One region of the Streptomyces sp. CMB-StM0423 genome, then DNA from elsewhere that is predicted to be linked to it. Evidence: predicted binding sites of a transcription regulator. Region 1 holds the regulator's gene; the other holds the start of a gene.

Evidence for each region. Region 1 encodes HrcA, which represses chaperone genes, less so after heat shock. Its sites were predicted from a motif close to TTNGCACTCNGNNNNNCNGAGTGCNAA; they were not measured.
Region 2: groES (co-chaperone GroES) is a predicted target of HrcA. The motif match lies at 1,898-1,924, and genes of this name have one in related genera.

Annotation. Positions count from the first base shown of each region.
Region 1 is NZ_CP025407.1:5,833,167-5,837,574, forward strand. Features, by position in the region: gene CXR04_RS25320 (helix-turn-helix domain-containing protein) at 1-286, opposite strand, end outside; gene CXR04_RS25325 (DUF3097 domain-containing protein) at 383-1,207, opposite strand; gene CXR04_RS25330 (MBL fold metallo-hydrolase) at 1,218-1,922, opposite strand; gene hrcA (heat-inducible transcriptional repressor HrcA) at 2,065-3,090, shown strand; gene dnaJ (molecular chaperone DnaJ) at 3,091-4,224, shown strand; gene CXR04_RS25345 (nitronate monooxygenase) at 4,380-4,408, shown strand, end outside.
Region 2 is NZ_CP025407.1:3,142,196-3,146,603, forward strand. Features, by position in the region: gene groL (chaperonin GroEL) at 1-1,316, opposite strand, end outside; gene groES (co-chaperone GroES) at 1,441-1,749, opposite strand; gene CXR04_RS13280 (polysaccharide deacetylase family protein) at 1,986-2,921, opposite strand; gene CXR04_RS13285 (polysaccharide deacetylase family protein) at 2,918-3,850, opposite strand; gene CXR04_RS13290 (class I SAM-dependent methyltransferase) at 3,963-4,408, shown strand, end outside.

The DNA of each region.
Region 1 (4,408 bases):
GGGTCACGGCTGGGGAGATCACGCGGCGCAGGGCGAGCAGGTCCACGTTGTCGTCGTCCGCGCGCGGGTTCTGCCGTGGCCCGGCGGGCTCGAACAGTGCGGAGGTCCTGACCCGCAGCGCTCGGGCGAGGGCGTGGTACGTCTCTACGCGCGCGGTCCCCCCGCGTTCGATCTTCTTGACCACGCCCGGGCTCAGCCCGGCGGCCTCGGCGAGTTGTTCCTGCGTCAGGCCGCGGCGGCGGCGAAAGCCGCGCAGCCGGGCGCCGGTTGAGCCGTCGTCGCCCATGAGACAACCCCCGTCCTATGCTGGCGAGTGGCGTGCCGTCCACTCGCCAGCATAGGACGGGGGTTTTCACGGACCGGACGATTCGTGCGCCGGTCCTCAGGAACCCGGGGTCGTGACGAAGTCGATCAGTTCCTCCACCCGGCCCAGCAGCGCCGGTTCCAGGTCGCGGTACGTCCTCACCGACTCCAGGATGCGGCGCCACGCCGCGCCCGTGTCCGGGGGCCAGCCCAGTTCGCGGCAGACGCCCGTCTTCCAGTCCTCGCCCCGCGGGATCCTCGGCCACGCCGCGATGCCCACCGACGCGGGCTTGACCGCCTCCCAGATGTCCACGTACGGGTGACCGACCACCAGCGCGTGGCTGCTCGTCACCGACTCCGCGATGCGCCACTCCTTCGTGCCCGGGACCAGGTGGTCCACCAGCACCCCCAGGCGCGCGTCCGGGCCGGGGGCGAAGGCGGAGACCACCGACGGCAGGTCGTCCACGCCCTCCAGGTACTCGACCACCACGCCCTCGACCCGCAGGTCGTGGCCCCAGACGCGCTCCACCAGCTCCGCGTCGTGGCGGCCCTCGACGTAGATGCGGCCGGCGCGGGCCACGCGCGCGGTGTGGTCGCGCACCGCGATCGAGCCGGAGGCTGAGAGCAGGGGGCCCGTCTGGCGAGTACGGCCCGGGCGTACCAGCGTGACCACCTTGCCGTCGATCATGAAGCCCCGCGGCGTCAGCGGGAACACCCGGTGCTTGCCGAAGCGGTCCTCCAGGGTGACCGTCGGGCCCTCCGCGGTCTTCTCCGTGCGGATGACCGCGCCGCAGAAGCCCGTCGCCACCTCCTCCACCACCAGATCGGGCTCGGCCTCCACCTCGGGGGCCGGCTGCTGCGGCTTCTTCCAGGGGGGCGTGAGGTCGGTGTCGTAGCGGCGCACGGAAGTGAGATTACGACAAGCGTCCCGCCAGTTCGTCGCGTTGGGCCCGTAGGAAGTCCGCCCCTACCGCCGCCCCGTGCCCCGGGACGTAGACCGCCCCGGAACCGCCCAGCTCCAGCAGCCGGTCCAGCGCCGCCGGCCACCGGGCCGGGGTCGCATCCCGGCCCACAGAAGGCGGGCCCGACTCCTCCACCAGGTCGCCGCAGAAGACGACGGCCGGGCGGCCCGGGACGTAGACCGCCATGTCGTGCGACGAGTGCGCCGGGCCCAGCTCGACCAGCAGCACCTCCCGGCCGCCCCCGAGGTCCAGCGGGTACGTGCCGGAGACCGGGTGCCGCGGGGCGACCAGGACGTCGACGGCCTCCGCCGCCGCGTCGCGGTTCAGCCCGTGGCGTACGGCGTCCGCGCGCAGCTCGTCCGCGCCCGGGCCGCGCAGGTGCGCGGCCATGCCCGCCGGGCCGTAGACCTCGGCGCCGGCGAAGGCCGCGGTGCCGAGCACGTGGTCGAAGTGCGGATGCGTGAGCGCGATACGGGTCACGGGGCGGCCGAAGCGGTCCCGTACGGCCCGGCGCAGCTCCGCGCCCTCCCGCAGCGAGGCGCCCGTGTCCACGAGCAGCACGCCTTCCGCTCCGCCCACCGCGCCCGCCGTCGCGTCCCAGCGGGGCAGCCGGCGCCGCAGGACGTCCGGGGCCAGCTCTTCCCAACCGCCACCCATACCCCGACGCTATAACCTGACAGGCCGCCTTGCCCGGGCTGCCCTACCCGGCCGTACACTGGCCCGGAACCCTGGCACTCCCCGCCGTCGAGTGCCAGCGGCGGAACGACCGGACGGGACCCCGAGTACGGAGGTGGGCAGCATGCTCAGCGAGCGCCGGCTCGAAGTGCTGCGCGCCATCGTCCAGGACTACGTGGGTACGGAGGAGCCGGTCGGCTCCAAGGCGCTCACCGAGCGGCATCACCTGGGTGTCTCCCCGGCGACGGTGCGTAACGACATGGCCGCCCTGGAGGACGAGGGGTACATCGCCCAGCCGCACACCAGCGCCGGCCGCATCCCCACCGACAAGGGCTACCGGCTGTTCGTCGACAAGCTCGCCGACGTCAAGCCGCTGAGCGCGCCCGAGCGGCGGGCGATCCAGAACTTCCTGTCCGGCGCCGTCGACCTCGACGACGTCGTGGGGCGCACCGTGCGGCTGCTGGCGCAGTTGACGCGGCAGGTGGCGGTGGTGCAGTACCCGTCGCTGACCCGCTCGACCGTGCGCCACGTCGAGCTGCTCCAACTCGCCCCCGCGCGCGTGATGCTCGTGCTCATCACCGACACCGGCCGGGTCGAGCAGCGCATGATCGACTGCCCGGCGCCGTTCAGCGAGGACTCCCTCGCCGACCTGCGCGCCCGGCTCAACAGCCGTGTCGTCGGCCGCCGGTTCGCCGACGTGCCGCGGCTGGTGGCCGACCTGGCGGAGCCCTTCCCCGCGGACGACCGGGGCACGGTGCAGACCGTGCTGTCGGTGCTGCTGGAGACGCTGGTGGAGGAGACGGAGGAGCGGCTGATGATCGGCGGCACCGCCAACCTCACCCGCTTCGACCACGACTTCCCGCTCACCATCCGGCCGGTGCTGGAGGCGCTGGAGGAGCAGGTGGTGCTCCTGCGGCTGCTCGGCGAGGCGAAGGAACCGGGCGTGATGGTGCGTATCGGCCATGAAAACGACCACGAGGGGCTCACCTCCACCTCGGTCGTCTCCGTCGGATACGGTTCTGGCGGCGACACCGGTGAAGCCGTCGCCAAGCTCGGCGTGGTCGGACCTACCCGCATGGACTACCCCGGAACGATGGGAGCGGTACGCGCAGTGGCACGGTACGTCGGACAGATCCTGGCGGAGTCATAAGTGGCCACGGACTACTACGCGGTCCTCGGCGTCGGACGTGACGCGTCGCAGGAGGAGATCAAGAAGGCGTTCCGCAGACTCGCCCGCGAGCTGCATCCGGACGTGAACCCGGATCCGAAGACCCAGGAGCGGTTCAAGGAGATCAACGCCGCCTACGAGGTGCTGTCGGACCCGCAGAAGAAGCAGATCTACGACCTCGGCGGCGACCCGCTGTCGCAGAACGGCGCCGCGGCCGGCGGCTTCGGCGCCGGCGGCTTCGGCAACCTCTCCGACATCATGGACGCCTTCTTCGGCCAGGCGGGCCAGCGCGGCCCGCGCTCGCGCACGCGGCGCGGCCAGGACGCCATGATCCGGCTCGAAATCGAGCTGGAGGAGGCGGCGTTCGGCGCCACCAAGGAGATCCAGGTCGACACCGCGGTGGTCTGCGGCACCTGCAACGGCGAGGGCGCGGCGCCCGGTACGTCGGCGCAGACGTGCGACATGTGCCGCGGCCGCGGCGAGGTCTCGCAGGTCACCCGGTCCTTCCTCGGCCAGGTCATGACCTCCAGGCCCTGCCCCCAGTGCCAGGGCTTCGGCACGGTCGTGCCCACGCCGTGCCCCGAGTGCGCGGGCGACGGCCGGGTGCGCTCGCGGCGTACGCTCACGGTGAAGATCCCCGCGGGCGTCGACACCGGCACCCGCATCCAGCACGCCGGCGAGGGCGAGGTCGGCCCGGGCGGCGGCCCCGCGGGCGACCTGTACGTGGAGATCCGCGAGCTGCCGCACCTGATCTTCCAGCGCCGCGGCGACGATCTGCACTGCACGGTGACGATCCCGATGACGGCGGCCTCCCTGGGCACGAAGGTCAATCTGGAGACGCTCGACGGCCTGGAAGAGGTCGACATCCGCCCCGGTACGCAGTCGGGGCAGTCGATTCCGCTGCACCAGCGCGGCGTCACGCATCTGCGCGGCGGCGGCCGGGGCGACCTGGTCGTGCACGTGGAGGTCGAGACGCCGCAGAAGCTGGACCCGGAGCAGGAGCGGCTCCTTCGCCAACTCGCCCAGTTGCGCGGCGAGGAGCGCCCCCAGGGCCATTTCAAACCGGGCCAGCAGGGGCTGTTCTCGCGGCTGAAGGACGCCTGGAGCGGCCGCTAGCACCCCGGCAGGGGACCTCGCCCGGCCGCCGCCGTGCGGCCCGTGCGACGGGTGTTGCGGGTGGGGCGTCAGCCGTCCCCAGGTGCGTGAAAACGCGCGGATTCCAAGATCCGGCGCGGGCCGCCGGCGTCCGACCTGCATGACAGGATTGAGCCATGCCCACCGAGCTGAACGATCTGTTCAC
Region 2 (4,408 bases), 2.7 Mb from region 1:
CCGGTGGCCTCGTCGCCGGTGAGGCCGAGGCCGTCCTCCAGCACCTTCGCCGCGTGCACGAGCGCCGAGCCGCCGCCGGAGACGATGCCCTCCTCGACCGCCGCGCGGGTGGCGGAGATGGCGTCCTCCAGACGGTGCTTCTTCTCCTTCAGCTCGACCTCGGTGGCCGCGCCGACGCGGATGACGCACACGCCGCCGGCCAGCTTCGCCAGCCGCTCCTGCAGCTTCTCGCGGTCCCAGTCGGAGTCCGTGGCGTCGATCTCGGCCTTGATCTGCGCGACCCGGCCCGCGACCTCGTCGGACTTGCCGGCGCCGTCGACGATCGTGGTGTCGTCCTTGGTGATGACCACGCGGCGGGCGGTGCCCAGCACCTCAAGGCCCACCTGGTCGAGCTTGAGGCCGACCTCCTCGGAGACCACGGTGCCGCCGGTGAGGGTGGCCATGTCGCCGAGCATCGCCTTGCGGCGGTCGCCGAAGCCGGGGGCCTTGACCGCGACGGAGTTGAACGTACCGCGGATCTTGTTGACGACGAGGGTGGACAGCGCCTCGCCCTCCACGTCCTCGGCGACGATCAGCAGCGGCCTGGCGGAGCCGGCCTGCATGACCTTCTCCAGCAGCGGCAGCAGGTCCTGGATGGAGGAGATCTTGCCCTGGTTGATCAGGATGTACGGGTCCTCCAGCACCGCCTCCATGCGGTCCTGGTCGGTCACCATGTAGTGCGAGAGGTAGCCCTTGTCGAAGGCCATGCCCTCGGTGAAGTCCAGCTCCAGGCCGAAGGTGTTGGACTCCTCGACGGTGATGACACCGTCCTTGCCCACCTTGTCCATGGCCTCGCCGATGAGCTGGCCCACCTGCTCGTCCTGCGCGGACAGCGCGGCGACCGCGGCGATGTCGGACTTGGAGTCGATCGGGCTGGCGGCCTTCAGCAGCTCGTCGGAGATGGCCGCGACGGCGGCGTCGATGCCGCGCTTGAGCGCGGAGGGGGAGGCGCCGGCGGCCACGTTGCGCAGGCCCTCGCGGACCAGCGCCTGGGCCAGCACGGTGGCGGTGGTGGTGCCGTCGCCCGCGACGTCGTTGGTCTTGGTCGCCACCTCCTTCACGAGCTGGACGCCCAGGTTCTCGTACGGGTCCTCGACCTCGATCTCACGGGCGATGGTCACGCCGTCGTTGGTGATGGTCGGGGCGCCGAACTTCTTGTCGATGACGACGTTGCGGCCCCGGGGGCCGATCGTCACCTTCACGGTGTCGGCAAGCTTGTCCACGCCGCGCTCAAGAGCGCGGCGGGCGTCCTCGTCGAACTTCAGAGTCTTCGCCATGGAACGTGGGTCCTCTCAAAGGGCGCCGTAGGGAGCGCCGACGCCCCGGCCCGTTTCGATATGTCCTGCTCGGCGAACGGATCCGGGGCGCGGCCTGGTTGGGAAGAAGCGGGAAGCGCCCCGATTACTTCTCGATGATCGCGAGCACGTCGCGGGCAGAGAGGACGAGGTAGTCCTCGTTGTTGTACTTCACCTCGGTGCCGCCGTACTTGCTGTAGAGAACGACGTCGCCGACGGAGACGTCGAGCGGCAGCCGGTCGCCGTCCTCGAAGCGGCCCGGGCCGACGGCAAGGACGACGCCCTCCTGGGGCTTCTCCTTGGCGGTGTCCGGAATGACCAGGCCCGAGGCCGTGGTCTCCTCGGCGTCGAGCGGCTGGACCACGATGCGGTCCTCAAGCGGCTTGATGGCAACCTTGGTGCTGGCGGTCGTCACGATCCGACCTCCCCCTTCGGAGATCTCGCGGGGTTGAATGTCTGGGGTGGCGACCCTGGAGGACCCGTCGTCGCGGGTGCCGGATCCGCCTCGTCGCTGTGTTGGCACTCTCCCTGGGGGAGTGCCAGAGCCGAGGTTATGCCGCCCTTTAGCACTCGGTCAAGCCGAGTGCCAGATTGCCACCCGCGTCGCCCGCCGCCGGCCGTACAGTCGTACGAGCCGCGCCCCCGCCCGCGTCACATGTAGTCCTCAAGACGGGCCACCGTGAAGCCCTGCCGCTGGACTTCCCGTAGGAACTCCGCCACCACGTCCGTCATCGTCCGCCCGCCCTGCTGCTCAGGACCCCGGAAGTGCGCCAGCACGATGTCGCCGGGGCGCAGCCGGTCGCCGCTGCGGTACTCCAGGCCGCCCGCCTTCATGTCGGCCCGCCACAGCGGCATCGCGCGCACCCCGCAGGAGGCGGCGGCCCGCAGCGTCGCCTCGTCGTACGTGCCGTAGGGCGGCCGGAAGAGCGTCGGGCGGACGCCGAAGGCAGCGGCGACCCGCTCCTGCTGGCGGCAGATCTGGCGGCGCTGTCCGGCGTACGGGAGGGAGGTGAGGTCGGGGTGGGTGAGAGTGTGGCCGTGAACGGAGTTGCCGAGGCGCCGCAGTTCCTCGAAGTAGCCGTAGTCCCCGCCGGCCGCGGAGTCGGAGAGGAACATGCTGAACGGCAGCCGCAGATCGGCCGCCATCCGGATCAGCTCGGGGTCCTTGTCCCAGCCATCGTCGATCGTGAGGAAGACGACCTTGTCCCGCGTCGGCACCCGGCCCGCGACCGCCGGCAGCCCGGACTCCCCCGGCCGCACCGGGCGGCTCGCGGGGGGCGTGGGCGGGGCGGCGAGCGGGCGGTCGAGGCCCCAGCGGCGGTACGCCTCGGGGCCGCCGGCGCGGGCGACGTCCTTGCGGGTTGTGCCGTCACCGCCGGGCAGCGCCCGCGGCGTACGCCCCGCGTGCCGCGTGCCCGGCTTGCCGTCCGCCCGCCCGTCCCCGGGCGCCGCGGACTCCTCCGCGCTCTGCGGGAACCACTCCTCTGGCGGTCTGGCCGCGTCCGCGCAGGCGGTGAGCGCGAGCAGGCAGACGGCGGCTATCGCAGCGGCTGACGACCGCCGCCCGGAGCGGCGGGTGCGCCTCATACGTAGTCCTCCAAGCGGGCAACGGCGAAGCCCTCGTCGTTCGCCTTACGGAGCACCGTACGGAGCATATCGGTCATCGTGCCGCCGAATTCGGAAGGTCCTTCGAAGTGGGTGAGCACGATATCGCCGGGGTGGAAAGCGGTGTCCGCGCGGGAGTACGTCCAGCGCCCCGGGAACGCCTCCTGCTGCCAGAGCGGTACGAGGCCGATGCCGCAGTCCTTCGCGGCGCGCAGGGTGTCGGCGTTGTAATTGCCGTACGGCGGCCGGAAGATCCGCGGCTTGGTGCCCATCTCGCGCTCCAGGACGCGCTGCTGGCCGCAGATCTCCTCGCGCTGGGCCTCGTAGGGCAGTTCGCGGAGGTTGGGGTGGTGGAGGGTGTGGTTGCTGACGGTGGTGCCGAGGTCGCGGAGGTCGCGGAAGTAGCCGTAGTCGTCGCGCGCGACCTCGTCGGCGAGGAAGGCGCTGACGGGCACGTCGAGTTCGCGCAGCATGCGCAGCAGCTCGGGGTCCTTGCGGTAGCCGTCGTCGATGGTCAGGAAGATCACGCGGTCGTCGGTCGGTACCCGGGTGATGACGGGCGGCAGGCCGGGGCCGCCGCCGTTCGCCTCGAAGCCGGGTTCGGTGGCGAGCGCGGGCTTGCTGCGCGGCGGGGCGGGCGGCAGCAGCGGGGTGGCGTCCAGGCCCCAGGTGCGGGCGGTGGCGAGCCGCTGCGCGTGGACGCGCCGCTGGTGCTGCGCGGTGCGGGCGAGCGCTCGGGCGGGGGCGGCGGCGAGGCCGCCGGCGACGGCGGGCTTGGCGTCCCCGTAGGGGTGGGTGAGGGGGCGGGGGTGGTCGGGTCCGGCGGTACCCGAGGAGCAGGCGGAGGCGAGGAGCGCGGCGGTGACGGCCAGGGCGAGGAGGCCGGTGCGGGGTCGGGCACGTGGGAGCATTTTATCCTTTTGTCGTATTAGTTCCAGAGCCCGCATCCTGCCAGTACGGAACGGGGTGTCATGGCGCCACGCCGCACGGGCGCCCGCATGGCGGACAGCGGACAATGGGCCCATGCACGGCCCCGACGCCCCCGACGACCCCCTCGCCGCCCTCCTCACCCCCGAGGGGCAGGCGCTCCTCGCCGAGCTGCGCGAGCACGATCCCGCCGACGAACTGGCCCTCGCCACCCGGCTGCGCCGCACCCACCCCGCGGAGCTGGTCTCCGCCGCGCTCGGACAGTCCCGGCTGCGGCAGCGGGCGGCGGCGAAGTTCGGGGCGGACGCCGCGCGGATGTACTTCACCCCCGACGGCGTCGAGCAGGCCACCCGTACGGCGGTGGCGGCGCACCGCGCGGCGCGGTTCGCGGCACTCGGCGTCGACCGGGTCGCCGACCTGTGCTGCGGCATCGGCGGCGACGCGGTGGCGCTGGCGCGGGCCGGGATCGCGGTGCTCGCCGTCGACCGGGACCCGGCGGCGGCCGCCGCCGCGCGGGCCAACGCGGCGGCGCTGGGGGTCGC